DNA from 4 places in the Candidatus Endoriftia persephonae genome. Region 1 is predicted to be linked to each of the others. Evidence: predicted binding sites of a transcription regulator. Region 1 holds the regulator's gene; each other region holds the start of a gene.
What was found. The regulator sigma-54, encoded in region 1, starts transcription at its own class of promoters, with help from an activator protein. The targets are predictions, from matches to a motif close to TGGCANGNTNCNTGCTT.
Positions count from the first base shown of each region.

Region 1 (7,357 bases):
GGGGTTCTCCGGCTTGCGCTCGGGGCAGCAAACGATGCCGTCGATGCCGCCGCTGACTGCCTTTCTGGTCAGCTCTTTGAGGTTCATGGTAGCGTAGTTGAAGACGCGCACCAGCATCGGTAGATTGATCCCGGCGATCACCTGCACCTGGTCTTCACGGCGCAGTTTGTAGGCGATGTTGCTGGGGGTGGAGCCGTACATGTCGGTGAGGATCAGCACCCCGTCGCCCTGGTTGAGCTGCTGTATCAGCTGCTGTGCGCGCTGCCGCATAGCGTCGGGATCGCTCTCGGTGCCGACCTCGAGGGTGGCGGTGGCGAGCGGGCAGACCTCCATCATGTTGGTGGTGGTCTTGAGCAGCGCACGGCCGATCTCGTTGTGGGTGATGATCAGCAGGCCGATGCTCATGACAGTTCCCGATGGCGGCTCAGCACGTTGCGCCCCTGTTGTTTGAAGTGGCGGTAGAGCTGATCGGTGATGTAGACCGAGCGGTGTTGACCGCCGGTGCAGCCGATGGCGATGGTCAGGTAGCTGCGGCCATCGGCCTCGAAGCGGGGGATCCAAGATTCGAGGAAGCGGGTCAGATCCGCCTGCATCTGGCTGCTCTCCTCGCTGCTTTCGAGAAAATTGGCGACCGGGCCGTCGAGGCCGGTGAGTGGCCGCAACTCGGTCTGCCAGTGGGGGTTAGGCAGGCAGCGCACGTCGAAGACAAAATCCACGTCCCGCGGCACACCGTGTTTGAAGCCAAACGATTCAAACAGCAGGGAGACCTGGCGGCTGCCTCCGGTGACTCGGCCGCGGATCAGGTCGCGCAGTTCATGCAAGTTGGTGTGGGTGGTGTCGATGCGCAGGTCGGCGGTGCTGGCGAGGGGTTCGAGCACCTCCTGCTCTTGGCGGATCGCCTCGTCGAGTGAGTGGTCGTCGTCGGAGAGCGGGTGTTTGCGGCGAGTCTCGCTGAAGCGCTTGATCAGGGTCTCCTGTTGCGCCTCAAGGAAGATCATCTCGCAGTCGATGCCCTGCTCGCGCATCTTGGCGACCATCTCAGGCAGTTTGGCAATGTGAGATGGCTGGCTGCGGGCGTCGATGCCGACTGCAGTATGGCGGAAAATCGGCTCTGGGTCTTCCACCAGGTGGTTAGAGAAAGCCTCCAGCAGGCAGATCGGCAGGTTGTCGATACAGTAGTAGCCGAGATCCTCAAGGGTGTGCAGGGCGATGGTTTTACCCGACCCCGAGAGGCCGGTGATGATGAGCAGTCTAATACCGGTAGCCATGTTTCTTAACATCTGGAAATTTTGAATGGCAGGCGGCTAGGTTAGCGCAATCCGGGGCAATTTTGAAAAGGAGTTAGCCCTTTTCAGGTGGGTTAGCGGAACTCTGCTGGTTAGCTTCGATATAGCCGCGTTGGCGCTCGCTGAACTCTGCTGCCGCATCGTAGCCGGTGACCCGTAGCAGGTGTTGGCGCACCGCTGTCTCCGCCAGGATTGCAAGATTGCGACCAGCGGCCACTGGTAGGGTAGTCTGTGGAATTTCGACGCCGAGTAGGCGCTGGGTTGAATGGCTGCCTTCGAGTCGGTCCAGGTGTGAGAGTTCCTGTTCATTCATCTGCTGCAGATCGATGATCAAGTGGAGGTTTTTGACCGGCTTCACCGCGCTGTTGCCAAACATGGCGCGAACGTTGAGCAGTCCCAGTCCGCGTACCTCGAGAAAATCCTGCAGCACCGGTGGGCAGCGTCCCTGCAGGGTGTGGGCGTTGATGCGAGTGAACTCGGTGATATCGTCGGCGATCAAGCGATGTCCGCGAGAGATCAGCGCCAGCGCCAGTTCGCTCTTGCCGATTGAGGCATCGCCGCTGAGCAGCACCCCTTTACCCAGCACCTCGATGAACACGCCATGGATGTTTTTGGGCTCGGCATGGGAGGGCTGGGCCTGCTGGAAAGACGGCTGGAGATGCGCCAGTAGGCGCTGGATAACCTGGGCGTCGGGTTCGCTTGTATAGATGATTGGGGTGTTGCTGTCGGCGGCGAGGGTGCGGCAGGCGTCGGTGGGGACTAAGCCGTCGGTAAAGATCAGGGCAGCCGGGCGGCTGGCAAACAGCAGTTCAAGGTAGTGGCGGTAGCCCTTGCTGCCGAGGGACTCGAGCAGATGACGCTCAGGCGGGCCGATCACCTGGATCGGCTGTGGGCGGGCCAGGTTGAGCGGCCCCACCAGGGGGGCGTCGCCCTCTGCCTGGATGGCCCGTTCCTCACCATCGCTGTACCAGGTGAGATTGAGTTCCGCACTCAGCTGGGCGAACAGTTCGCGGATGGTGGTGGCGGGTGTCATTGCTGGCTGGGTTCGGGGCTTGGCTGCTGGATCAGCTCGATCACCTCGTCTGGGCTGCGGCACTGGCGCAGACGATCGCAGAATGTCTTATCTCCGAACAGGCTGGCGAGCTTCGACAGTAGCTGTAGATGCTCCTCGGTGGCTTCCTCGGGTACCAGCATGGCGAAGGCGAGGTCGACCGGCTGGTTGTCGATGGCGTCGAAGTCGACCCCCTGGGTGGTCTGGATGAAGGCACCGACCGCTCGCTTGATCTGTGCCATGCGGGCGTGGGGGAGGGCGATGCCCCGCCCCAGCCCCGTGCTGCCAAGGCGCTCCCGTTGTAGCAGGGCATCGAACACCATGTCCTGGCTAAGCCCGGAATCGGTGGCGGCGAATAGCCCGCCAAGCATCTCCAGGCTGCGTTTTTTACTGCTGATTTCGACGCCGCACAGGATACGCTGTGGGTCGATGAACCCTTCGGGAAACATCTTGGCCTTGTCCCTGTTCAGGGCTGCTCTGCGTCAGCGTACTTGTTGATGTTATTGCCACGATGGCTTTGCAGCTTCTCTTTATGCTTGATGACCTGTCGGTCGAGCTTGTCGATCAGTGCGTCGATGGCCGCGTACATGTCCTCTTGGACCGAGTCGGCAAACACGTTGCCGCCGTTGAGGTGGAGGGTGGCTTCCGCTTTCTGCCTGAGTTTCTCTACGCTGAGGATCACATGCACATTGGTGACGTTGTCGAAATGGCGCTCCAAGCGCTCAAACTTGCTGTCAACATAGTTACGCATCGAATCGGTGATATCGATATGGTGACCGGTCAGGTTGATTTGCATAATTAACTCCTGTTTCGGGAGGGATGCGCCGGAGATGCGGAGCATCCTCTTATTTGTCTGGTTGTCACACCAGACGCTTTCGCTCATTCGATGGGGGTATGCCCATCGATTCGCGGTATTTGGCCACAGTGCGGCGGGCGACATTGATACCCTGCTCGCTGAGTATCGTGGCAATCTTGTTGTCGCTGAGCGGCTTGTTGGGTGTTTCGGCGGCAACCAGTTTCTTAATGATGGCACGTATTGCGGTAGCCGAGCACTCGCCGCCGACACTGGTACTGACATGGCTGGAGAAGAAATATTTGAACTCCAGGGTGCCGCGGGGCGTGTGCATATATTTCTGGGTGGTAACCCGGGAGATGGTCGATTCGTGCATCTCCAGGGCTTCGGCGATGTCGCGCAGCACCAGCGGTTTCATCGCCTCCTCGCCATGTTCAAAAAAGGCCTGCTGGTATTCGACGATCTTGCTGGCGACCCGCAGGATGGTTTCGTTGCGGCTCAGCAGGCTCTTCAGGAACCAGCGCGCCTCCTGCAGGTGGTTCTTCAGGAAGGTATTGTCGTCGCTCTGATCGGCGCGGCGGATCAGTTTGGCGTATTCGGCGTTGACCCGCAGGCGTGGCATGGTCTCCGGGTTGAGCTCCACATGCCAGCTGTTGTTGCGCTTGGTGACAAACACCTCTGGGATGACATACTCCGGCTCGGTATCGGCAATCAGGGTGCCGGGGCGCGGGTGGAGTGAGCGGATCAGCTGGTTGATCGCCGACAATTCATGGTCATCGATCTTCATCTTGCGCTTGATCTGCGCCTGGTCCTGGGCCGCCAGCAGCTTAAAATGTGTGCTACACAGCTGGATCGCCTGCTCCAGATAGGCAGTCTCCGGGGGCAGCTGATCGAGCTGGATCAGCAAGCACTCCTGCGGGCCGCGGGCGGCGATACCGGGGGGGTCGAAGGCCTGAACGCGGTGCAGCACTGCCTCCACATCCTCTAGGGTCACCTCCTCCAGATCGACCGTGGAGTGGATCTCCTCGATGCTGGCCTGCAGATAGCCGTCGGGGCTGATGCTGTCGATGATGGTCAGCGCGATCGCCTGGTCCGAGGGGCAGAGGCGGGTCAGGTTGAGTTGCCACAGCAGGTGGTCCTGCAGTGAATCAGATTTGCTGCGCTGGCTGAGGAAGTCGGTATCGCTGCCCTCGCCGCCGGCGGGAGCTGGTGGCGAGTAGCTGTCGTAGACATCGCTCCACTCGGTGTCGACCGGGAGATCCTCGGGCATCTCGGGGCTGTCGGTCTTGACCTCCCGTTCGTTGTTGATGTCGTTGCCATCCGCCGGAGTTTGCTGCGCGCTTTCGCTGCTGGGATTCTCCTTGCGCTCTGTGGCGGTTTGCTCAAACTCCTCTTCGGCTTCCAGCATCGGGTTGGTGTCGAGGGCCTCCTGTATCTCCTGATTGAGATCGAGCGCGGAGAGCTGTAGCAGACGGATCGCCTGCTGCAGCTGAGGCGTCATGGTGAGGTGTTGGCCGAGTCGAAGCTGAAGTGTCTGCTTCATCTATCCATGGTCAAGTTGGTTCTCGTACGCAATTTATGTGCCTTTTCGGTTTCATTTTAGTCAAAAGCAATCGTAGGTGGAACCTCGGCTTGATCGAGAGTTGCCGTGGGTCATGTATTTGTAAACCGGCCCGGCAAAGGAGGTGCGGTCGGCCCTGCGCCATGCTACATGGTGAAGTTTTCGCCGAGATAGACGGCGCGCACCTCGGGGTGCTCAAGGATCGCCTCCGGGGTGCCCTCTTCGAGCACCTTGCCGTTGTTGATGATGTAGGCGCGGTTGCAGATGTCGAGGGTTTCGCGCACATTGTGGTCGGTGATGAGCACCCCGATATCACGCTCCTTGAGGTGGTTGATCACCGCTTTTATGTCGATGACGGCGAGCGGGTCGATGCCGGCGAAGGGCTCGTCGAGCAGCACGAAGCGGGGTTTGATGGAGAGCGCGCGGGCGATCTCCAGGCGGCGACGCTCGCCGCCGGAGAGGCTCATCGCCTGGCTGTTGCGCAGGTGGGTGATGCCGAACTCCTGCAGCAGTTGGTCGCAGCGCTTGTTGCGTGCGCTACGCGACAGTTCCTTGCGGCTCTCGAGGATGGCAAGGATGTTCTCCTCTACCGAGAGACGGCGGAACACTGAGGGCTCCTGGGCGAGGTAACTGATGCCGAGGCGGGCGCGGGTGTGCATCGGCAGGTCGGTGAGATCCTTTCCGTTAATGCGAACACTCCCACCGTCGGCGGGCACCAGGCCGACGATCATGTAGAAGCTGGTGGTCTTGCCAGCACCGTTTGGCCCAAGCAGTCCAACCACCTCGCCACTGGCGACCTCCAGGGAGATATCATCGACCACGCGCCGGCCACGGTACTGTTTGGCCAGGTTTTCGGCGTAGAGGCGTGTCATTGGTCGTGCTTTTGTGATTCGATCACCACCCGGACCCGCTGTTTGCCCTGTGCGCTGGTGCCGGCCTTGACCAGGCTGCGGCTGCGCAGGTAGGTGATGCGGTCGCTGCTGAACTCATCCTTGCCCTGCTGCAGTACTGCTTCGTCAAACAGGTAGATCTCATCTTTCTTGATGAAGTAGGTGATCTTTAGGGCGTGGCCGCGGGCCTCTTCGTGGCTCTTGTCCATCTGCTGGCGGAAGCGCACCGGCTTGCCGACGGCGACGATTTTTTCGGTTTCACCCTGGCGGCGGTGGATCCACATCTTGTCGGCCTCCAGACGCATGCTGCCCTGGCTGACCACCACGTTGCCGATGTAGACGCTGACGCCGCTGGCCTCGTCGATTTCCACGCTGTCGGCCTCAAGATAGATCGGTTGCTCCCGGTCACCGCTCAGTGCCCTGGCCTGCAACGGTAGCAGGAGTAGCAGAAGCAGAAGTGACACGCTGTTAATCGATTTCATGATAGCCACGTACCTCGGAGAGTAGCTTGATCTTAACCGGTTCCAGAAGTTGCCCTTGTAGCCCGACACCACGCAGCCAGTCGCCCTGGCTGGTAATCTGTACCCGCTGTTTGGTGCTGACATAGCCGCTGTCGGGATGGGCCCACAGGTCGCTGGTAGTGATCTGGTAGGGGCGTTTGCCGTTGCCCGCAGCGCGATCGATCTGTACCTCGCCGGGCATGAAGATCTTGTTGTTATCGCCGTAGAGGGTGGCGCTGGTTGCGGTGACTCTCCACGGCGCTGCGCCGGCTGCGTATTGCCAGAATATGGGGTGCTCGAGTTCGGTAGTGTCATCATCGGCGAAGTGGCGCATCGCTGCGCTTTTCAGACGATGCTGTGGCAGGCCATCCTGGTCGTATCTGACAGAGACCAGATCGCTGGCGTAGTAGTCGGGGTAGTGGAGTTCGGCCTGTTCCGGGCGGCTCTCCTGTTCGCCGATGTTGCTTAGCCACCAGCCAAAACCGGCGAGTGCGACGATCAGTAGCAGGCTGGTGAGCAGTGGATATTTCACAAGACGTCAGAGATAGCTCTGCAGGACACGCTGTAGATGCCCCTGGGCATCCATCAGCAGTTCGCAGACATCCCGTGCCGCGCCGCGACCGCCGGCATGCGGGGTCAGCCAGTGGGCGTGTTGAGTGACAAACGGGTGGGCGTCGTTGACCGCGATTGCCAGCCCTACCAGGCGCATGATCGGCAGATCCACCACATCATCTCCGACATAGGCGATCTCGGCATCGCTGAGGCCGAGTTTATCACGCAGCTCCTGGTAGGCGGGGCGCTTGTCGAGCTGGCCCTGGTAGACATGTTTGATGCCCAGGCTTTGCATTCGCAGGCGCACCACCTCGGAGCTGCGTCCGGTGATGATGCCTATCTCGATGCCGCTCTGCTGCAGCATCTTGATGCCGTGGCCGTCGCGGGAGTTGAAGGCTTTATACTCCTGGCCGTCGTCACCGAGGAACAGGCTGCCATCGGTGAGCACTCCGTCTACATCGAAGATGACCAGTCTGATCCTGCGCGCCTTTTCCTGAATGTCTTGCACCTGTTTTCTCCTTCAGGGAGCCGCTGACTGAATCATGGGCGGCAGCCTTGTGGTCCAAGTTCCCCGCTGCTGCGTTGTACCCCAAGGGCGTTCCTTGCGGGGCAGAATCTTGGCAATAGACCAGCTATTATCTGCAATTTCTGCCTTGCAGCGGAAAATTTAGCCTCACAATCCTGCTCGCTCAGATTCATCCGGAGGCACCCTAAACGACGCCGG
Region 1 is NZ_CP090569.1:3,417,636-3,424,992, reverse strand. Features, by position in the region: gene L0Y14_RS15545 (PTS sugar transporter subunit IIA) at 1-405, opposite strand, end outside; gene rapZ (RNase adapter RapZ) at 402-1,268, opposite strand; gene hprK (HPr(Ser) kinase/phosphatase) at 1,342-2,319, opposite strand; gene ptsN (PTS IIA-like nitrogen regulatory protein PtsN) at 2,316-2,786, opposite strand; gene hpf (ribosome hibernation promoting factor) at 2,804-3,133, opposite strand; gene L0Y14_RS15520 (RNA polymerase factor sigma-54) at 3,198-4,673, opposite strand; gene lptB (LPS export ABC transporter ATP-binding protein) at 4,838-5,563, opposite strand; gene lptA (lipopolysaccharide transport periplasmic protein LptA) at 5,560-6,045, opposite strand; gene lptC (LPS export ABC transporter periplasmic protein LptC) at 6,050-6,613, opposite strand; gene kdsC (3-deoxy-manno-octulosonate-8-phosphatase KdsC) at 6,620-7,141, opposite strand; gene L0Y14_RS15495 (KpsF/GutQ family sugar-phosphate isomerase) at 7,344-7,357, opposite strand, start outside.

Region 2 (7,357 bases), 920 kb from region 1:
CGACAAAGCCGGGGCCCAGACGGGTGAACATCTCCTTGCCGACCTTAAGATGGCACAGAGAGGGCTCCAGCTGATCCACCAGCTGCAACGCCTTCTGCTCCTCAGGAAAATCCAGGGCGACAATCACCCGCGAACCTGTCTCACTCATCACTGCTCCTCCCGCAAACCACATGCTTCAGGGCCGCTCAAGCGACCCCGCCGTTTTGGGCTGGCTTGATGCTACCCCAGCTCATGCAACTCGGACACTGCCAGTGGAGCTTCTTAGCGCTGAATCCACACTGCTCACACTGGTAGGCTGCCTGCCTCTCCAGCATCTGCTCTACTGCCTGCTTCAGGGTTGCCAGGGTTTCACCCACCGCCCCCGTCTGCCGCAGATTCAGGGTGACTAGCTTATCCAGCCCCTTGAGGTCGGGATGGGCCGCCAGATGCTTAAGGACAAACGCCTCGGCCGCCTGCTCCCCCTCTCTGTTCTGGATCAGATCGGTTAGCATCAGCATCAGCTCGCTGCCGGCATGGCGGCTGTAGAGCCCCTGCAGATAGTCGAGCAGCGACTCACCCTGCGGCAAGCGCTGGTAGCACTTCTGCAACATCGGCAGCACCTCCGGCAGATAGGCCGGCTCCTGCCCCTCGACTCGCTTGCAGCTCTTGATCACTGCCTTACAGTCGCCGGCGTGCATCGCAATATCAGCCCGGATCAGCGTCACCCGCACGTTGCTTCTGTCTCGGGCGGCGGCCTTTTTCAGCTGCGCCAGCGCAACCCCCGGGTCGCTTTCGGCCAATGCCTGCAACGCCAGCTCACAATGAAAGTGGGAAATGCGGCTGGAGAGCCCCCGTTCGCCCGCCACCTTGAGTCGCTCGGCAGTCTCCAGGCAACGCTGCCAATCCTTCTCCTGCTGAAAGATCTCCAACAGATTGGATAGCGCCTGGCGCTTGTAGAAACGACTCTCGGCCAGCTCGCTGAAGAGGTTCTCCGCGCGATCGAAGAGCCCGGCCCGCATATAGTCCTGACCCAGCTCCAGCAACGCCTGGGCGCGCTGCTGCCCATGCAGGCTGGGACGAGCAATCAGATTCTGATGAATGCGTATCGCCCGCTCAACCTCACCGCGACGGCGAAACAGATTACCCAGGGCGAGGTGGGTCTCCACCGTCTCGCTATCCACCTCGACCATCTTCACCAGCAGGTCGATCGCCTTATCCGGCTGTTCGTTGAGCAGAAAGTTGAGGCCTTTGAGATACTGCGGCGACCATTCGCGAGCCGCTGTGCGCTCCTGCTTCGATACGCTTCGGCGCGCCGCCCACCAGCCTGACGCAGCAGCGACCGGAAGGAGTAACAACAACAACTCCAGCATGAGGGATTTTCCTTTAAGGAGCCTCTGAATGAATCATGAACGGCAGCCTTGCGGTCAAAATTCCCCGCTGCTGCGCTGGAAATCTAGGCAATAGACCAGCTATTAGCTGCGATTTCCGCCTTGCATCAGAAAACTTGGCCTCACAATTCTGCTCGCCCAGATTCATTCAGAGGCTCCTTAGCGATCCTGCAAAGGTAGCGAGCGGAGGTTTTTCACCTCCGCAATAGCCTCACGTTCACGCCGCCTGAGCTGAGCGTTCTCACGCTTGACGCCCAAGATCACGCCCATCCCGGAGAGGATACCCAGCAGCATACCGATACCCAAGGCGCCGACCATCACCAGCGAGAGCGGGAACTCACGGGCGCCAAAATAGAAGTTAAGCAACACCGGGTCGGCGTTCAGTGCAGCAAACGCTGCCGCCAAGATCATCAGCAGAAGGAACAGCAACAGTTTAATAATGCGCACCTGGGGCCCCCAATGTTTCCCGGACTGAGTGGGCTATTCTCTCGTAATTGTCTGCCGGTTGGAAATAGGCGTTGCGCTAATCTGGATCATTTAGACATGTTCATCCACCAATCCCCGCGATACAGGTTGAACCTGCTGCAGCGGCATGGCGTTTGCCGCCTGCCGATCATCGCCCCCCTGATCCGCCTCGGCACCCCCTCCCTTCTCCTGCTGATGATCGAAGGTGCGTGGATCGCGCTGCCCCACGTCCACATCCGCCAGATTAATATTGGCCTCACCCAGCATCTCCCGCAGCCGTGGTAGCGCCGCCTCGATCGCATCCCGGGTGGCGGCATGTTGCGCAACAAAGCTAACGCTGGCCTGATCGTTGTGCAGCGACACGCGAATCTCCAGTGGCCCCAGGTGGGGGGGACTGAGGCGCACCTCCGCCTGCTGGATGTTACGCCCGATCATCCATTGCAGACGATCCCCCAGCGACTGATTCCACTCTGGCTGTCCGACTGGCATATCGAGTCGCAGACCCATCGCTGGTAGTGAACGCGTCGCAGACGCATTTGACTGGACGCCCGCCAGCCCCCCACTCAGCAGCGAATCGACCAGCCGCGATTCGCCAACAGCAGCGGCCGACTCATCCTGACCAGCCAGGGCAGACGTCATCTGCAATCGCCCTGCACCATCCAGCAGGCGATCAAACTGCACCTGCTGCTGCGCCGCCATATCGGTCGCTCCCGGCATCAACAGCTGCTCCATTCTGGGCAGTCCCCCTGCCACTGGCGGCAAGGCCTTGCCGCCAGTGGCAGGCAGATGCGGCAAACCGGCGCCATCCGGGAGGGCAGCAGCAAGCTGCATCCCGGCGAACTCAAGAAACTTCATGAAATCGGATGCCTGTTCAGCATCAACCACCAGTTCGCTAGCCCCTTCCATCCCGGGCCCCTCCAGGGTGGCAGTTTCGCTGTGAATCTCGGCAGTGGCTGAGGCCGGGCCAGAGGATGCGGTAGGCAGCGTAGCGAGTGGGTTCATGATCTTGCCTCGAGTTAGGGTGCTGGGTTCACCTCCTGCAATGCAGGAAGTGGACCAAACCTGTCGAGGCTAAGCGGGAGAAGTGATCGCGCCAGAACGACTCTGCACAGCGCAGAGGGCTATTTCAGCTCGAGCACATCCTGCATATCGAACAGACCGACTTGCCGCACTGCAATCCAGCCCGCCGCCCTGACCGCCCCTTTGGCGAAGGTCATGCGGCTGGAGGCCTTGTGTACGATCTCGACCCGTTCACCCTCAGTGGCGAACCAGACCGAGTGCTCACCCACCACATCGCCGGCGCGGATGGTCTCGAAGCCGATGGTCTTGGCATCCCGTGCACCAGTGTGGCCTTCCCGGCCGTAGACCGCACACTCCTTGAGATCGCGCCCAAGCGCCTCAGCCACCACTTCGCCCATACGCAGCGCAGTGCCGGAGGGGGCGTCCACCTTGTGACGGTGGTGAGCCTCGATGATCTCGATATCGGCATCCTCTCCCATCACCCGGGCGGCGACCTTCAGCAAGTTGAGACAGAGGTTCACGCCAACGCTCATGTTGGGGGCGAAGACGATGCCGATCTCCTCTGCCGCCTTCTGCAGCCGCTGTTTTTCCGTATCGCTCAGCCCGGTGGTGCCGATCACCATCGCCTTGCGATTGGCCTGACAAAGCTCCAGATGGGCCATCGTGGCGGCGGGTGAGGTGAAGTCGATCAACACATCAAAATCGCCAAGTACCTCATCCAGTGACGCTGTGATACGGACATCCTGCCGGCCGATCCCCGCCAGCTCACCCACATCCATGTCGATAAAAGCGCTCTCCGGGTGTTCCGTGGTGGCACCCAGCACAAGCCCTTCCGCCTCGCTGACCGCCTGCACCAGCGCCCGGCCCATCCGACCTGCGGCACCCACAACAGCTATACGTTTCATCAATTCGCCTCTATCACTCTGCCAGCCTCGAGCACGAGACCCTACAGTTAAAATCACGATTCACCATAAGCGGCAGCACGCTCACGAAGATGGTGTTGATCACTCAAGTCTGTGCGTTTTTGTCTGCCTTGATGGAGCGGCAGCCTCAGAACTTCATGCCTTCAAAGAACTTCTTCACCCCATCGAGCCAGCTGCTCGACTGCGGGCTATGGCGGCTGCCGCCCTTCTTCATCGAGGTCTCGAGTTTACGCAGCAACTCCTTCTGCTCATCGGTGAGATGAACCGGCGTCTCCACCAGCACCCGACAGAGAAGATCGCCCACCGGACCGCCGCGCACCGGCTTCACGCCCTTGCCACGCATGCGGAACATCTTACCCGTCTGGGTGCCCGCCGGGATCTTCAGCAACACCTTACCGTCCAGAGTCGGCACCTCCAGCTCACCACCCAGCGCGGCGGTGACAAAGCTGATCGGCACCTCACAGAACAGGGTGTTGTCCTCACGACTGAAGATATTGTGCGGCTTCACCGTCACCTGCACATAAAGATCGCCGGACGGACCGCCGTTTTCCCCCGCCTCACCCTCGCCGGAGAGACGAATGCGATCGCCGGTATCGACACCGGCCGGCACCTTCACCGAGAGGGTCTTGTGCTGCTGCACCCGCCCTTGGCCATGGCAGCTGCCACAGGGGTCGCTGATGATGCTGCCCTTGCCGTGGCAACGCGGACAGGTCTGCTGCACTGAGAAGAAGCCTTGCTGCATGCGCACCTGCCCGTGGCCACCGCACGTATCGCAGGTCTTCGGGCTGCTGCCCTTCTTAGCACCGGAACCGCCGCAACTGTCGCACTGCACGAAGGTCGGCACACGAATCTTCACCGTGGTACCGGCAACTGCCTCCTCCAGGGTGAGCTTCAGGTTGTAGCGCAGGTCGGCGCCGCGCTGCACTCGCGGACCACCGCCCGCGCCGCCCCGGGCGCCGCCAAAGATGTCGCCAAAGACATCGCCGAAGATGTCACTGAAATTGGCGCTACCACCACCAAAACCGGGCCCACCGCCCATAGAGGGATCAACGCCCGCATGGCCAAACTGGTCGTAGGCGGCGCGCTTCTGCGCATCGGAGAGGATCTCGTAGGCCACCTTGGCCTCCTTGAACTTCTGCTCCGCGTCCGTCGCCTTGTCACCGGTATTGCGGTCGGGATGGTACTTCATGGCGAGCCGTCGGTAGGCCTTCTTGATCTCGGCCTCGCTGGCGTTCTTATTGACGCCCAGTACTTCATAGTAGTCGCGTTTTGACATGTGCTGTCAGCCTGGCTGTGACTAAATTTCTTTCGGCGCAGAGAGCGCAAAGGCGCGCAGAGATCGCAGAGATCGCAGAGAATTAATTCATTCCATTGTGTCGGGTGCCTTCCCACGATATGAAAACACTCACATCACAATGAAATTCTTTGCGTACTCTGTGCTCCTCCGCGATCTCCGCGTCCTTAAAACATCAAAACCGTGCACCGGCCCCAAGGCCGATGCACGGTCCAAACTCAAGGCGTTGCCGCCTTATTTCTTGTCGTCCTTAACCTCTTCGAACTCGGCATCGACCACATCATCGCCACCGGCCTGGCTACCGGCATCGGCACCTGCGTCAGCCGCGCCCGCACCAGCAGCAGCACCTGCCGCCGCACCGGCCTCACCACTCTGCTGGGCGTAGAGCCGTTCCATCATCTTGCCGGAGGCGTCGGTCAGGGCCTTGGTCTTGGCCTCGATGGCGGCCTTATCGTCGCCCTTGATCACCGCTTCCAGATCTTTGATGGCGGCCTCGATGGTCTCCTTCTCGTTGCCTTCCATCTTCTCGTCGCCGAGGTCATCCATCGCCTTCTTCACCGCGTGGATCATATTGTCAGCCTGGTTGCGGCTCCCTGCCAGTTCCTGGAACTGTTTGTCCTCCTCGGCGTGGGCCTCGGCATCCTTCACCATGCGTTCGACCTCATCATCGCTGAGACCGGAAGAGGCCTTGATCACGATCGACTGCTCCTTGCCGGTGGCCTTGTCCTTGGCGGACACATTCAGGATGCCGTTCGCATCGATGTCGAAGCTGACCTCGATCTGCGGCATGCCGCGCGGTGCTGGCGGGATATCGGTCAGATCGAAACGACCCAAGGACTTGTTGGCCGCCGCCTGCTCACGCTCGCCCTGCAGCACATGCACGGTGACTGCAGTCTGGTTATCGTCTGCGGTGGAGAAGGTCTGGCTGGCGCTGGTCGGGATGGTAGTGTTCTTCTCGATCAGCTTGGTCATCACGCCGCCCAGGGTCTCGATACCCAGTGACAGCGGGGTGACGTCGAGCAGCAGCACGTCCTTGACGTCGCCGCCCAGCACACCGCCCTGGATGGCAGCACCGATGGCAACCGCCTCGTCGGGGTTGACGTCGCGGCGGGGCTCTTTGCCGAAGAAGGCCTGCACCTGCTCCTGCACCTTGGGCATACGACTCTGACCACCGACCAGAATCACCTCGTCGATATCGGAGGTGGAGATACCGGCATCCTTCAGCGCCACCTTGCAGGGCTCGATGGTGCGAGTCACCAGATCGTCCACCAGCGCCTCCAGCTTGGCGCGAGTCAGTTTGATATTGAGGTGTTTGGGGCCGGTCTGGTCAGCGGTGATGTAGGGCAGATTGATGTCGGTCTGCTGGCTGCCAGAGAGCTCGACCTTGGCCTTCTCTGCAGCCTCTTTCAGGCGCTGCAGGGCCAGCGGGTCGTTGCGCAGATCGAAACCCTGCTCCTTTTTGAACTCTTCGACCAGGAAGTCGATGATGCGCATGTCGAAGTCTTCACCACCGAGGAAGGTATCACCGTTGGTGGAGAGCACCTCAAACTGGTGCTCGCCGTCGATCTCAGCGATCTCGATGATCGAGATGTCGAAGGTACCGCCACCCAGGTCGTAGACCGCCAGAGTCTGGTCGCCACGCTTCTTGTCCATGCCGTAGGCCAGGGCCGCGGCGGTGGGCTCGTTGATGATGCGCTTGACATCGAGGCCGGCGATGCGACCGGCGTCCTTGGTCGCCTGACGCTGGGAGTCGTTGAAGTAAGCCGGCACGGTGATGACCGCCTCGGTCACCTCTTCACCGAGGTAGTCTTCGGCGGTCTTCTTCATCTTCTGCAGAATCTTGGCGGAGATCTCCGGCGGTGCCATCTTCTTGCCGTTAACCTCGACCCAAGCGTCGCCGTTGTCGGCCTTGACGATTTTGTAGGGCACCATGTCCACGTCGCGCTGCACCACCTTGTCCTGAAACATGCGGCCGATCAGGCGCTTGATCGCAAACAGGGTGTGGTGGGGATTGGTGACGGCCTGGCGCTTGGCGCTCTGGCCGACCAGGATCTCACCGTCGTTGGCATAGGCGATGATGGAGGGGGTGGTGCGGTCGCCCTCGCTATTTTCGATGACCTTGGTGGTGTCGCCTTCCATCACAGCCACGCAGGAGTTGGTGGTACCGAGGTCGATGCCGATGATCTTACCCATGATTCAAACTCTCCAAAAATAGCTAATAATTCGTAATCTTTTGACTGCCCCTAAACTGGGGTCAATCTATAAAACTTCAAGCCTGCTCATCGACC
Region 2 is NZ_CP090569.1:2,493,144-2,500,500, forward strand. Features, by position in the region: gene pyrF (orotidine-5'-phosphate decarboxylase) at 1-148, opposite strand, end outside; gene lapB (lipopolysaccharide assembly protein LapB) at 186-1,349, opposite strand; gene L0Y14_RS11215 (LapA family protein) at 1,527-1,814, opposite strand; gene L0Y14_RS11220 (flagellar hook-length control protein FliK) at 1,905-2,834, opposite strand; gene dapB (4-hydroxy-tetrahydrodipicolinate reductase) at 2,954-3,757, opposite strand; gene dnaJ (molecular chaperone DnaJ) at 3,903-5,051, opposite strand; gene dnaK (molecular chaperone DnaK) at 5,304-7,262, opposite strand; gene grpE (nucleotide exchange factor GrpE) at 7,339-7,357, opposite strand, start outside.
Region 2: the regulator sigma-54 is predicted to act here: its motif matches at 2,875-2,891, upstream of L0Y14_RS11220 (flagellar hook-length control protein FliK).

Region 3 (7,357 bases), 680 kb from region 1:
CTGCGTTCCTCATTTAGCCCAGACAACCTGCAAGAGCTGATGTGTCGTTCTCTGATCAGTGTCGATTGGCAGGGGCGGGTCTATGATTGCGACTTCAACCAGATGCTCGATATGCCGATCAGTGATGAGAATAGTCCTAGACCAACCCTCAGCACCCTGCTCGATACGGATCTGCGCGGCAGGCCGATCCAGATTGCCGAGCACTGCTACGGTTGCACCGCGGGGCAGGGCAGCAGTTGCGGCGGGGCACTCGACTGATGCTGCTGCCATAGTCTGCAGATCGATCAGCGCCAGTCAGAGTTGAAGATGCAGCCGGTTGGTGAAGCGATACTGATCTTTGCTAAGGCGCCGGTCGCCGGCGAGGTGAAGACCCGCCTGATCCCTGCGCTGGGTGCGGACGGTGCGCGCCAGCTCTACCAACAGCTGCTGGAGCGGCTGCTCGGGATGGTGTGTCGGGAGCTGTCGTGTGCGGTGGAGCTCTGGTGCACCCCAGACAGCACGCATCCGCTGTTCCAGCACTTTGCCAGCCTACCGGGGGTGACGCTCCACCGGCAGCAGGGAGAGGATCTCGGTGAGCGCATGGCATATGCTTGTGAGGAAGCGTTGAGGCGGCAGCAGCGGGTGATTTTGATCGGTGTCGATGCGCCGGCACTTACCCCGCAGCAGTTGACCGATACCTTCGGGCGGCTTGCATCAGGAGACGATGCGGTGCTCGGCCCGGCGGAGGACGGGGGGTATGTGCTGTTGGGATTGAAGCGGAGTGCCGAATGCCTGTTTCATGGCCTACCGTGGGGTGGTGATCAGGTGGCGCAGTTGACGCGGGCCTGTCTGGAGCGGCTGGGATGGCGCTGGAGCGAACTGCCGACCCTGTGGGATCTCGATCGGCCGGAGGAGCTGCCGCGCCTCAGGTCACTGGGCTTAGGATTCTCGACTGAATCGACCTGAAGTCTCAGGCTTTACCCAGTGAGTGCGAGTGGCTGTGGCTGCGGGACTCGCCGCTGGGGCCGTAGGACTTCTGGTTTTCGCCGATGCCGCGCAGGATATCGAGCCCCTGTGCAGCCTGGCGCTGGCTGAGGGTGAGCAGCCCGCCGTTGATCCCGTTCTGCTTCTGACTGGCATCGACCTGCTCGAGAAACGCTTGCCACTGTTGTTGTAATAGCCCGGAGCCGTCCAGCTGCTCGATCAGCTTCCTGGTTTCTTCTCCATTGTTGTTCAGCCCCAACTCGCGGAGTAACCGGTTGTGCGCCTCAACGGCTTGGGCCACGTTGAGGATCTGCTGCTCCTTCTGCTGGTTGAGCGCCTCCAGTTGCTCTGCCGGGGCGGTGCTTTTCAGCAAGGCATACTCCTGCTTGAGAAGCGCCAGCAGTTGCTCGGTCGCTTCACTCTCCCGCTGCAGGATGCGGGAGAATCTTTCCCGGAGTTTGGGGTGATTATCCATGAGGAGGCCTTGGATCAGGCCAGGGCACGTTCCATCTCCAACAGATTTTCGGCTGAGTCATCCGGGTTTACCTTGTAGCTACCGGTGGCCAGGGAGCGCTGGGTGCTCTCCACGCGCTGGGCATCGACGACCGGCATCTTGGAGATCTTCTGCTCAAGCTGTTGAAGCTGCGAGGCGGAACTGGTCAGGCTGACGCTGTCGGCCTGGCGGCCAGGGGTGGCCCGGGTGGTTTCTGATGGTTGATTTGCACGATTGGCGGATGCGCTGTCAATGGTGCCCTGCAGCGCGCTGCTGGAAAGACTGCTGATCTCAATTGCCATCGATTTTCCTCTGAATACATTAATCCTAATGCTGTGTTCGGCTAAATCTCAGGATACTTTAGCACTCAGAAAAGGCATTGAGGAGGTTGCTTACTAACACCCTCCAGTAAAATCCTGGTGTCTGTATATCCTGCTTTCAATCTGCCCGCACTAGACTGGCGGATATCACCCGGGCCTGCAGCTTCCGCTTGGAGCTGAGGTTCTGCACCTTGATCAGATCGCCTGGATTGCCATTGGACAGCGCCTTGCCCTTCATCTGCACGCTGATGTCGCTGTTGCCTGCGATGATGGTGACCTGTTGTCCGCGGCGAATGGTTTTGTTGACGACCAGCAGGCTGGGCGTGACCGGTCTGTCGCGACGCAGCGTGCGCTTTAGGGTTCTGCCAGTCACCTCGGCGATGCTGTCGAAATGACCGCGCAGCAAATGGCTTGTCTCCTGTTCAACCAGCTTTACATCGTTTGGGCCGATGGCGGCGCCCCGAGCCAGATCCCGTTTTGCCACCACCACCTTGCCGATCACGCCGATCTCGGCTGAGACATAGAGGGTCCAGGGTTTCGGGCTTTCACATTTGATGCCGACCGTGGTTCGGCCCTGGCTGCGTGCGCCGGGCGGGGAGAAGCTCTGCAAAGGGGTCTCGCAACGGTTGAGTTTGAGGCGGTGGTCGAGGGGCAGCAGCTTGAGGGTGATCCGTTCCGGGCGGTCGGCGGTTTGCATCTTCAGATAGGCCTCTGCCGCCTGGATGATGGTGGCGTGGGGCTGGCTGGACCCCCCAGCCGGGGCGTTCGTGCTGATTAGAAGAAGGGTGAATAAGATTAACCCGGAGCAGAGGCTGCTGCGGGGCACGTATCGGTTGGCTGTGATCTGCATGGGAATTTGCCCTGATTTCTATTTCGGCTGCCATTAAGAGGTGCAAATTGTGTGCCGTTTGCCTGTTGGCGTGGGCGCCCCTGATTTTGGGGCAGATCTCTTACGCTGAATGTTCGTTCAATCGATCGGCCCCCGCTCAGGGGCGGCAACCCTTGCCGCCTGGCGGTGGATGTTTGCCGCAAATCTGCCTGGATCTGTCGCGGCTGAGCATCTCGTATCCCGCTGCAAACCTTGTGGTTGCTAGGTTGCGGCGCTGCATTGCGGTGTGTGGCATGTATTCTGCTGAAGAGAGGTGAGTTCTATCTCTTGGGAGCGCACCATGAATCTTGACGACGCCTTCGGCATCCATCCCCAGGCCCTGCTGCTGCGCGCGCGACGCAGTGAGCTAATCGCCAGCAACCTGGCGAACGCCGATACCCCTGGCTATAAGGCACGGGATTTCGACTTCCATAAGGTGCTGCAGCAGGCGCAGGGCGAGCCGGTGCGCCTGCGGACTACACATCCCAGCCACATCCAGGACGAGCAGGGTGTCGTGCCGCCGACACAGATGCTCTATCGCATCCCATCGCAGCCCTCCCTCGACGGCAATACGGTGGAGACCGAGCGGGAGCAGAGCACCTTCGCCTCCAACTCGCTGGAGTACCAGGCCAGCCTGCGTTTTCTCAACGGCAAGATCAGCAGCCTGCGCCAGGCCATAAAAGGTGAATAGCCATGTCGATGTTTAAGATCTTCGATACCGCGGCCAGTGGCATGAGTGCCCAGAGCCTGCGTCTTAACCTAGTGGCCAGCAACATGGCCAATGTCGATGCGGTGAGCAGCAGCATCGACGAGACTTACCGTGCCCGTCAGCCGGTGTTCCGCGCCATGGTTGATCAGTTCAACCCGGATGCGCCTGCCGTTGGCGTCAGCATGGTGGGGGTGATCGAGAGCCAGGCGCCGCTGATCCGGGAGTATGCGCCGGATCACCAGATGGCGGATGAAGCGGGCTACATCTTCCGCCCCAACGTCAATCCGGTGGAGGAAATGGCCAACATGATCTCTGCCTCCCGTTCCTACCAGGGCAATGTGGAGGTGGCCAGTGCCGCCAAGCAGCTGCTGATGGCAACCCTGCGTATGGGCCAGTAAGGAGAAGCTGATGGAAACTATACAGAGCAACGAAGAACTTTTTAGCAGCCTGGGATTTAGTGCCACCCCGCAGGAGCCGGTCGATCAGGGGCTGGAGATGGAGGATTTCATGAACCTGATGGTCACCGAGCTGACCCATCAGGATCCCTTCAAGCCGATGGAGAATACTGAGCTGGCGACGCAGATCTCCCAGTTCGCCGCAGTCTCCGGCATCGACGATCTAAACAAGTCATTTACTGGCCTTAGCTCCAGCATCACCTCCGATCAGGCGCTACAGGCCGCCAATTTGTTGGGGCGCCAGGTGCTGGTGCCGAGCAGTGCCGGCTGGTTTGGCAGTGGTGACACCCTGAAAGGCTCCATCGAGCTTCCCTCTAATGCCAGCAATGTCACCCTGCGCATCACCAACTCAAACGGTGCGCTGGTGCGGGAGCTGGAGCTGGGTAGCCATGAGGGTGGTGCGCTGGCTTTTAGTTGGGATGGCTACGATGACCAGGGCGATTTTGCCGGCTCCGGCCTCTATCAAGTCACAGCCCAGGCCACCGTCGATGGTGCAGAGATGGCCCCGGCAGTGCATGTGGCGGCTGAGGTGGAGAGCGTCAGTCTGGGCGGTAGTGGTGGGGTGCGCCTCAATCTGGTCGGCCTTGGACAGGTTTCGATGAACGATGTGAAAGAGATCTACTGAACCGATTAAATGAATCAGGAGAAATAAGATGGCATTTCGTATTGCACTCAGCGGACTGGCCGCAGCCACCACCGACCTGGAAGTGACCGGCAACAATATCGCCAACTCGAGCACCACCGGCTTCAAGGAGTCGCGTGCCGAGTTTGCCGACATCTTTGCCTCCTCTATCTCCGACGCCAGCAATGCCACGTCGGGACAGGGAGTACGCACCACCAAGGTGGCGCAGCAGTTCCGCCAGGGCAGTATCGAGTTCACCGCCAACAATCTTGATCTGGGCATCAATGGTGAGGGCTTTTTTACCATGGAACAGCCCAACGGTGATCGCAGCTATACCCGTGCGGGTGCCTTCAATGTGGATCGCAACGGCTATGTGGTGGACCATACTGGCTCACGCTTGCAGATATTCCCGCCGGTGGATGCCGACGGCACCAGCTTCAACACCGGCACAACAGTGGACCTCAATCTGCCGGTGGTCTCCGGCGCGCCGGGCGCCACCTCACAGGTGACTGCATCGCTCAACCTGGGGGCCGCGGAGGACGTGCCGACGGTAGCCTTCAATGCCGCCAGTTATCCACCAAACCCACTCAGCTAAAACCATTCCACCGCCACCACCATCTACGACTCCCTGGGCAGTGCTCACAGCATGAATATCTTCTACCGCAAGGTGGCAGATAATCAGTGGAACGCCTTCACTTATGTGGATGGTAACAATGTCACGGTGGGAGGCAATGCAGCGGCCGATATCCGCTTCAGTAGCAACGGCGCCCTGAGTACAGGGGCGGGTGATGTGACCAGCGGCGGGCTGGTGCCGCTGGATACCTTTACTCCCAGTGGTGGTGCGGCGCCGATTAGCGGGCTCAATTTCAACTACGTCAACACCACCCAGTTCGGCTCCAGTTTTGCGGTCAACGATCTGACCCAGGACGGTTTCACCTCCGGGCGCCTCAGCGGTGTCGACGTGGACAGCGAGGGAGTGGTGTTCGCCCGCTTCACCAACGGCCGCTCGGTGGGGCTGGGCAAGGTGGCGATGGCGCGTTTCAACAATAACCAGGGGCTGCGCCAGGTCGGTGACACCCGCTGGGTCGAGTCGTTTGCCTCTGGCGATGTGCAGCTCGGTGAGGCGGGTACCTCCAGCTTTGGCCTGATGCAGTCCGGGGCGCTGGAGAACTCTAACGTGGATCTCGCTGAGCAGCTGGTCAATCTGATCACCGCGCAGCGTAACTTCCAGGCCAATGCCCAGGTGATCACCACCGCTGACGCGGTCACCCAGTCGATCATCAACCTGCGCTGATAGGAGCTGAATTATGGACCGCATGCTTTATGTCGCGATGAGCGGGGCCAAAGAGACCCTGCTCGCCCAGGCGAACAACAACCACAATCTGGCCAACGTCAACACGCCAGGTTTTATGCAGGACCTCAACCAGTTCCGCAGCATGCCGGTGTTTGGCAGCGGCTATCCGACGCGAGTCTACGCGATGGACGAACGCCCCGACATCAGCTTCATCAAGGGCAGCCTACAGAGCACCGGCAACGATCTGGATCTGGCAGTGAAGGGAGCCGGCTTCATTGCGGTGCAGGCACCCGATGGCACAGAGGCCTACACACGTCGCGGTGACCTGAAGGTGGACGCCAATGGCATGCTCAGCAACGGCGAAGGTTTGCCGGTGATCGGCAATGGCGGGCCGATTTCCTTGCCGCCCCACGAGCAGATCGAGATCGGCAGTGACGGCACCATCACCATCTTGCCGCTGGGGGCCACCCCAGAAGCGCTGGCAGTGGTTGACCGCATCAAACTGGTCAACCCACCGATGCAGGAGATGATGAAGGGCGAGGATGGCCTGATGCGTATGAAAGATGGCGCTGAGGCCGAGGCAGATGCCGCTATGGAGCTGGTCTCAGGCGCGTTGGAGAGCAGCAATGTCAATATCGCCGACGCGTTGGTCAACATGATTGAACTGTCGCGACGCTTCGAGATGCAGGTGAAGATGATGAAAAATGCCCAGGAGCTCGACGCCGCCTCGGCCACTCTGCTGCGTCAGGCGTAATCTTGGCAGGTAAATTGCAACTTCTTTAGGCAGAGACAAACGATCGAATGCCCCAAGGGGCGGACAGGAGAAGATCATGTACCCGGCACTCCGGATAGCAAAAACCGGTCTTGATGCACAGCAGACCAACATGTCGGTGATCGCCCACAATCTGGCGAACGTCAACACTACCGGCTACAAGCGTGACCGGGCGGTGTTCAACGACCTGATCTATCAGAACCTGCGGCAGGTGGGAGCCCCGTCGAGTGAGAGCACAGAGCTTCCCTCTGGCCTGATGGTGGGCACCGGTGTGAAGGTGGTGGCGACCCAGAAGCAGCATAGCCAGGGCAACATTGTGCAGACTGGCAATAGTCTCGATGTGGCGATCCAGGGCAAGGGCTATTTCCAGGTCCTGCATCCCGACGGCAGCATCGTCTACTCTCGTGACGGCACTTACAGCCTCAGCGCAGACGGCGTGGTGGTGACCCCCAACGGCTATCAGCTGCAGCCGGCGATGACCGTACCCAATGACGCCACCAGCGTCACCATCGGTAGCGATGGCATCGTCTCGGTGCTGCAGGCGGGCAACACCGACCCGACCCAGATCGGCCAGATCGAGCTGGCCTACTTCGCCAATCCCCAGGGGCTGGAACCGATCGGCGATAACCTGTTTCGTGAGAGTGCCGCCAGTGGTGGGGTGAACACCGCGATCCCCGGCAGTGACAGCACCGGCACCCTGATGCAGGGGGCGCTGGAGAGCTCCAACGTCAACGTGGTGGAGGAACTGGTCAACATGATCGAGACCCAGCGCGCCTACGAGATGAACTCCAAGGCGATCTCCACTACCGATGAGATGCTCTCCTACATCAACAACCAGCTCTGATGAGGGAGGTGTGAAAT
Region 3 is NZ_CP090569.1:492,537-499,893, forward strand. Features, by position in the region: gene arsS (arsenosugar biosynthesis radical SAM (seleno)protein ArsS) at 1-258, shown strand, start outside; gene L0Y14_RS02350 (TIGR04282 family arsenosugar biosynthesis glycosyltransferase) at 307-945, shown strand; gene flgN (flagellar protein FlgN) at 950-1,438, opposite strand; gene flgM (flagellar biosynthesis anti-sigma factor FlgM) at 1,453-1,758, opposite strand; gene flgA (flagellar basal body P-ring formation chaperone FlgA) at 1,895-2,626, opposite strand; gene flgB (flagellar basal body rod protein FlgB) at 2,946-3,335, shown strand; gene flgC (flagellar basal body rod protein FlgC) at 3,338-3,751, shown strand; gene L0Y14_RS02380 (flagellar hook assembly protein FlgD) at 3,762-4,433, shown strand; partial or broken gene flgE (flagellar hook protein FlgE) at 4,462-5,724, shown strand; gene flgF (flagellar basal-body rod protein FlgF) at 5,738-6,478, shown strand; gene flgG (flagellar basal-body rod protein FlgG) at 6,555-7,340, shown strand; gene flgH (flagellar basal body L-ring protein FlgH) at 7,356-7,357, shown strand, end outside.
Region 3: the regulator sigma-54 is predicted to act here: its motif matches at 2,895-2,911, upstream of flgB (flagellar basal body rod protein FlgB).

Region 4 (7,357 bases), 1.2 Mb from region 1:
CGCCAGCAGCGTCTCGGACTCCTGCTGCTCAATCTGCAACAGCTGATTGTCAAACAGCAGCAGCCGGTCGCGATCGGGACGCAGATGCACCGGGTCGGCGCGCATCCAGAAGCTATCCCCCGGAGCCACGCCATCACCCAGCAGATCCACCGCACCGCGGGGCAGATCATGCCCGGTTTCCGCTTCGATACCGAATAGGCCGAACAGGGTTGATGGGAAATCACTGCCCTCCACCGGCACCTGGTCAGCTCGGGCCAGCAGGCGTTCGATCAGTGGGATTGCCGGCAGCCGGCCGGAAGCGGCCAGATTCGGCATCGGCCCCAACAGACCGGGGATCAGCAGATGGAGTTCGGCGTTGGATTTCGCCATAGAGATAAAACGGGCAGGAGCGCTGCTGGCGGCGCGAACAGACTGGCTCAGCCTTCGCACCTCAAGCGGCGCTCCTACGGGTTTTGATTAGTCAGCCATATTGTCGAGGATCGCGCGCTTCACCGCTTCCAGCTCCGCGTCGACGGTCATCACCGGCGAGGTCGACTGCTTGATGGCGGTGTCAGGATCCTTCAGGCCGTTGCCAGTGAGGGTGCAAACGACCTTGCTGCCCTCGGGGATTTTGCCCGACTTGATGTCGCGCAGCGCACCGGCTAGGGAGGTGGCGGAGGCGGGCTCGCAGAACACGCCATCAGTCTGCGCCAGCAGCTTCTGCGCCGCCAGGATCTCCTCATCGGTACACTCATCGAACCAGCCGCCCGACTCCTTCTGCACCGTCCACGCCTTGTCCCAGGACTGGGGGTTACCAATGCGGATCGCTGTGGCGATGGTATCCGGATCCTTCACCGGACCGCCACGCATGAAGGGCGCGGAACCAGCCGCCTGATAACCCACCATGGTCGGCTTGTTGTTGACGTTGCCGTGCTCGAAATACTCCGTGTAGCCCATCCAGTGGGCGGTGATGTTGCCCGCGTTACCCACCGGCAGGCAGTGGTAGTCGGGGGCGCACTCCAGCTCTTCGATGATCTCGAAGGCGGCGGTCTTCTGCCCCTGCAGGCGGAACGGGTTGATCGAGTTGACGATGGTCACTGGGGCATGCTCGGCGATATCTTTCACCAGTTGCATACCGTCGTCGAAATTGCCGCGGATCTGCAGGGTGACGGCGCCATACATCATCGCCTGGGCCAGCTTGCCCATCGCGATCTTACCCTCGGGGATCAGCACAAAGGCGGTGATGCCGGCCCGTGCCGCATAGGCTGCCGCCGATGCCGAGGTGTTGCCCGTGGAGGCACAGATGATCGCGGTAGAGCCCTCCTCCACCGCCTTGGTCACCGCCATGGTCATGCCGCGATCCTTGAACGAGCCGGTGGGGTTGAGCCCCTCATACTTGACGTAGATATCCACATCCTTGCCGAGCGTGCGGGGGATGTTGTTGAGACGGATCAGCGGGGTGTTACCCTCACCGAGGGAGATGACGCGGGTGTCGTCGTGCACTGGCAGGCGATCGCGGTACTTGTCGATCAGGCCGGTATAACGGGATCTGAATGGCATGATGGCTCCTAAAATACTTTTAAATATCGTTTGGCCAGACCACTGCAGCTGATCTGGCGCTTTAATTCGCTCAGGCGTCGAGCTGCTCAACACGGATCCGCATCACCTGGCCGCTGACGCTATCAAGGGCCTCGATCTGCGCGATCGCCTGGTTCATCTGCCCCTCCACCACCCGGTGGCTAAGCATCACCAGCGGCACCAGGCTCTCGCCCTCTGCCGGCTCCTTCTGCTGGATCGCCTCGATGCTGATTCCCGCCTCGCCGAGGATGCCGGCGATGCGCGCCACCACACCGGGTTTGTCCTCCACCTGGATGCGCAGATAGTAGGCGGTCTCGACCTGTTCCATCGGCAGGATCGGCAGGTCGGCCAGCTCGCCGGGCTGGAACGCCAGGTGCGGCACCCGGTTCTCCGGATCGGTGGTGAGGGCGCGTACGATGTCGACGATATCAGCCACCACCGCCGAGGCGGTGGGCTCTGCACCAGCGCCGGCACCATAGTAGAGCGTTGGACCCACCGCGTCGCCCTGCACCAGCACCGCGTTCATCACCCCATCAACATTGGCGATCAGGCGTCGCTCCGGGATCAGGGTCGGGTGTACGCGCAGTTCCACGCCTTTGTCGGTCTTGCGGGCTATACCCAAATGCTTGATGCGGTAGCCAAACTGGTTGGCGTACTCCACATCCTGGCGCTCAATTCGGGTGATGCCCTCGGTGTAAGTCTTGTCGAACTGGAGCGGGATGCCGAAGGCAATCGAGCCAAGAATCGCCAGCTTGTGCGCCGCGTCTATCCCCTCCACGTCGAAGGTGGGGTCGGCCTCAGCGTAGCCCAGCGCCTGGGCCTCCTTCAGCACATCATCGAAGTCGCGCCCCTTGTCGCGCATCTCGGTGAGGATGAAGTTGCCGGTGCCGTTGATGATGCCGGCGAGCCACTCGATCCGGTTTGCCGCCAGTCCCTCACGCACCGCCTTGATGATCGGGATGCCACCAGCCACCGCCGCCTCGAAGGCCACGGTGACGCCCTTGCGCTGCGCTGCCTCGAAGATCTCATTGCCGTGCATGGCGATCAGCGCCTTGTTGGCGGTAACCACGTGCTTGCCGTTCTCGATCGCCTTCAGCACCAGCTCTTTGGCCGGAGAGTAGCCGCCGATCAGCTCGACGATGATCTGCACCTCCGGGTTGTCGACCACCGCAAAGGCGTCGTCGCAGACCTCGACCTGATCCAGCCCCAGCAAGCTGTCGGCATCATAGGCCTTGGCAGCAGCGTGGGTGATGCGAATGCCACGTCCGACGCGGCGCGCAATCTCTGCCGCGTTGCGGGTCAGTACATTCAGGGTACCGCCGCCGACGGTGCCCAACCCCAACAGACCTACTTTGACCGGATTCAAGCTTACTCTCCTTCAATTTCAATTCGACCCTGAGCGGACTCAGGATTTGATCAGACCGTCGCGACGAAACATGTCACGGATGCCGCGCACCGCCTGGCGGGTGCGGTGTTCATTCTCTATCAGGCCGAAGCGCACATGGTCGTCGCCGTGACTGCCGAAACCGACCCCCGGCGAGACCGCCACCCTGGCCTCCTGAAGCAGTTTCTTGGAGAACTCCAGCGAGCCCATCTCTTTATAAGGTTCAGGGATCGGCGCCCAGACGAACATGGTCGCCTTGGGTTTTTCCACCTGCCAGCCGATGTGGCAGAGCCCCTCGCAGAGCACATCACGACGACGCTGGTACATGTCGCGGATCTCTTCCACACACTCCTGCGGCCCCTCGAGCGCAGCGATGGCCGCCACCTGGATCGGCGTGAAAGTGCCATAGTCGAGGTAGGACTTGATCCGCGACAGGGCTCCCACCAGGGTTTTGTTGCCGCACATGAAACCGACTCGCCAACCCGGCATATTGTAGCTCTTCGACAGAGAGTAGGACTCGACCGCGATATCCTCAGCACCAGGGATCTGTAGGATCGAGGGGGCCTTGTAGCCGTCGAAGACGATGTCGGCGTAGGCCAGATCGTGTATCACCCAGATATTGTGCTGCTTGGCGATCGCCACCACCTTCTCGAAGAAGTCGAGCTCGACACAGTGGGTCGTGGGATTACCGGGGAAGTTGAGCACCAGCATCTTCGGCCGCGGCCAGGAGTCCTCGATCGCCTTCTGCAGCTCCTCGAAGAAGTCCACATCGGAGCGCATCGGCACATGGCGCACATCGGCACCGGCGATGATGAAGCCGTAGGGGTGGATCGGGTAAGCCGGGTTGGGCACCAGCACCGAGTCGCCCGGGCCCACGCAGGCCAGCGCCAGATGGGCCAGCCCCTCTTTGGAACCGATGGTGGCGATCACCTGGGTCTCGGGGTCGAGATCCACGTCGTAGCGGTTCTTGTACCAGCGGCTCATCGCCCGGCGCAGTCGCGGGATGCCCTTCGACATGGAGTAGCGGTGGGTGTCGTTGCGGTTCGCCACCTCGGTCAGCTTGTCGACGATATGCTGTGGCGTCGGCTGATCCGGGTTGCCCATGCCAAAGTCGATGATGTCTTCGCCCCGCGCCCGCGCCGCTGCCTTGAGTTCGTTGACAATAGCGAACACATAGGGCGGCAAGCGCTTGATTCTTGGGAACTCTTCCATCTCGGACGTGGACACGGGGACCTCTGCTCTCTTAATAGGTGACAAGGGCGGGTAAATTAACTGAGCAGCAGGGAAAGATCAATTTTGCTGGGGCATTAGCAGAGCAGCATGGGGCCGGGGCCAATATAGAGGCGAGGCGCGCCCAGCGAACGGGATGTCGATTTTTCTACACCACCTCTGCAACACATGAGAAGCGCGATGCCCTGATATATAAGGTGGGATGGCCCAAGTTTTCAGAACAAGCAAAGCTGAGGGGCACGCAGTCAACACTACCGTCGGGATTCTTTACACCTTTCAGCGGGAACAGCCAAAGTAAGCTAACTTATTGATAGGACATGCATTCCTGTCAACACACAGACAATTCCTGGCGTTTTCTGTTGAATTTATAGCCAATATCGGAGCGATACCAGCAATAGATGCGTCGAAATTCTTTACACATCAGCCAATTCGCCAATATCCAGCCAACACACCATCTGAAAACGACATAAGTAGTGTCGCATCACGGTTTGATTATTTTGCCCGTATTCCTTTCACGCAAAGACCAGAAGTGTGATCCAGCTCCTATTAATCAGACAGCATATATGTCGCATAAATTTCTTCTGCTTTTGGCATGGTACCTGCGCTATCAGACTCGTAGTCATCTGAACAAGCCAAGACTACAAAACATGCCACAAGCTTTTGACACAAATTTTTAGGGGACGGAAATGAAAAAACTGTTGAGCTGCTCAGGAATTTACTTAAGCCTCTCGCTCTTGCTTCACTCAACATCATCCTTCGCTGTTTATCAGTTTCTTGACATGAATACCCTTCCTACCGAAGAAGGCTGGTCTGTCTGGGCAGCTGAGGGTGGTTCGGCTGAAATTATAACTGTTGCTGATGGAACGTATAACGACAGTGACGTTCTAGAAATCAAAGGCAATAGCTATTATGAGTTTTTCGCTCCAAACGATTGGAAGAATAATGTCAATCAAAATCATTATAAGTGGTGGTGGGTTGAAACTCGCATGCGTGTACTAGCAAATGAACAGGGCTCTGGAGACCCGTTCATCTGGATCAATGAAGCTGACCAACTTTCGATATTTAGTTTCTTTGAGGATGGAGTCAAGTTTACCTATCCAGAAACCACTGACCTTATCTCTTTTGACACCTCAGACTGGCTCACCTATTACTTGATGGGCTCTATATTTGACAACAAGGTTTATCTTCAGGTTGAAAAGGAAGGGACATTACTTATTGACGACTGGTTTATATATGAACCTTCATGGCCTGGCTCAGGAACACCAGGTTTAATTTTCGGGAATGGAGGTGGAAACAGTTACCAACGCACGCAATGGGACTACTTCACTTACTCGATTCCAGAGCCAAGCAGCATCTTCCTTATGGGCACCGGATTAATTGGTATTGTATCTTTAAAGCGACATCGCAAAAACACTCACAAATACCAGTAGACCAATAGAGCCAAGCTCGCTGATCAAGAATAGGGGACAAACCACAGCGTCCAGACTTCTAGCGAAGCCGTGGGCTGCCCCCATTCATTTACTGAAGACAATATATAGTATTGGATAATCATTAAAACAAAACCAACCATAATTGCCGTCTGATTACATTACAGAAAATCGAGCCCCTCTCAGATCAGACCAGCCAATCAACACAAAGAGGACCAAATACAGATGAAAAACACAAAACGCACCATAATTAGCGGCTGCATCTGCACTGCCCTCATGTTTACTGCCGGTGCAGCTCAGGCGATACAAGTAACCTTGAACATGAATACACATCCAACAGATGAAGGGTGGATTGTGTCTGAAGACACGACAAATCAGGGCCTTTCATTTGTAAACAACGGGATTTTAACTATCTCCACCCCTACCCTAGGCTTTTATTCATTTCGAGACCCAGGCAATTGGTTTGCCAATGTAGATCACTCCGCTGGATGGACTGTCAAAACCAGAATGCGACTAGTTGCATCAGAAGAGCCTCAATGGAATGTAGACCCCGCTGGCATCTGGATAGATGACAAAACCAATCATGAAATATTTGGTGTTTATGCTGACGAAGTAGGCTTTACACGCACCTACCAGAATAACCAAGTTACAAAGCTCATGTTTAGTATCGACACATCTGAATTCCATACTTATGAAATAATCGGCCAAGGTGACATAATTAAGCTATTTATTGACGACCTACTTGCATTAACGCGCCCCATAATTGGCAATACTGGGCTTCCGCCAGGCCAGCTTGTTTTTGGCAATAACACTGGCAGCGCGAACGTGACCCAGTGGGATTATTTCTCATACACGGCAGGAGTGCCGGAACCTGCAAGTCTAGCCCTTCTGATCACTGGCCTACTCAGCCTGGTCGGCGTACGCAAACAAATAAAGACTCAATCAAAAAAACCCATAGAAAACAATAGGGGACAGACCAGAATGGCACTGACTTAAGCCCAATCGATTGATTAGCTAGGCATAATTAGGGGACAGACCACAGTTTCTTTAATTATATGAAATTGTGGCCTGATTATAAAAGGACGGCACAGCCTGTCACTCAACCCATCCATTCCTATCCAAGTTAAAGAGAAAGGCCATGAAAAAAAGACACTGATTATTTCGCTACTCGTTCTTTCTTTTGCCTCCAACGCTCAAGCCTTTGATTGCACTGGCACCTGGGATCTGATTGCTAATGGTTTCAATTTAGAAATTCACATCGTTGGAGCTGGCGGAAATAATTTCAGTGGTACGATAATAGGCAACGAGCCAACGACGCGCGTCTACAATGGATCCTGTAATGATAGTGATCATAAGATCACTTTCTTGCGTCAATCCAATCCTATTGGCAATATGGGAGCAATACTACGAAGGGTATTTCTGGAGAAAAAATAATAAAACAGGTGCTGCAGGCAGCTTTTCCCAGAATACAGGACGCAAGCGCAGCTTTTACATGCTGAAGAAATAAATGTGAACAAGAAATCAATGGAGCCAGACTCAAATGGCACTAAGTTAAGGGTATTTAGCATGACCCATCAATAGCTGGCCCCCTTTGCAACGTTACTTATCCAGATACAAGCTTCGTGCAAAAGAAGTTTAACTTAGTGCCATTTAGATCAGGCTCGATTGATGGCCAGAATAGAGGCAAACCACGCTTTTAAAATGAAAACATGGTCTGTCCTTTTTGCCCTACCACCAACTCTTCCCTCCCCTATTTTTC
Region 4 is NZ_CP090569.1:1,047,037-1,054,393, reverse strand. Features, by position in the region: gene L0Y14_RS04775 (hypothetical protein) at 1-429, opposite strand, end outside; gene thrC (threonine synthase) at 457-1,539, opposite strand; gene L0Y14_RS04765 (homoserine dehydrogenase) at 1,610-2,923, opposite strand; gene alaC (alanine transaminase) at 2,963-4,153, opposite strand; gene L0Y14_RS04755 (PEP-CTERM sorting domain-containing protein) at 4,858-5,601, shown strand; gene L0Y14_RS04750 (PEP-CTERM sorting domain-containing protein) at 5,824-6,594, shown strand.
Region 4: the regulator sigma-54 is predicted to act here: its motif matches at 4,760-4,776, upstream of L0Y14_RS04755 (PEP-CTERM sorting domain-containing protein).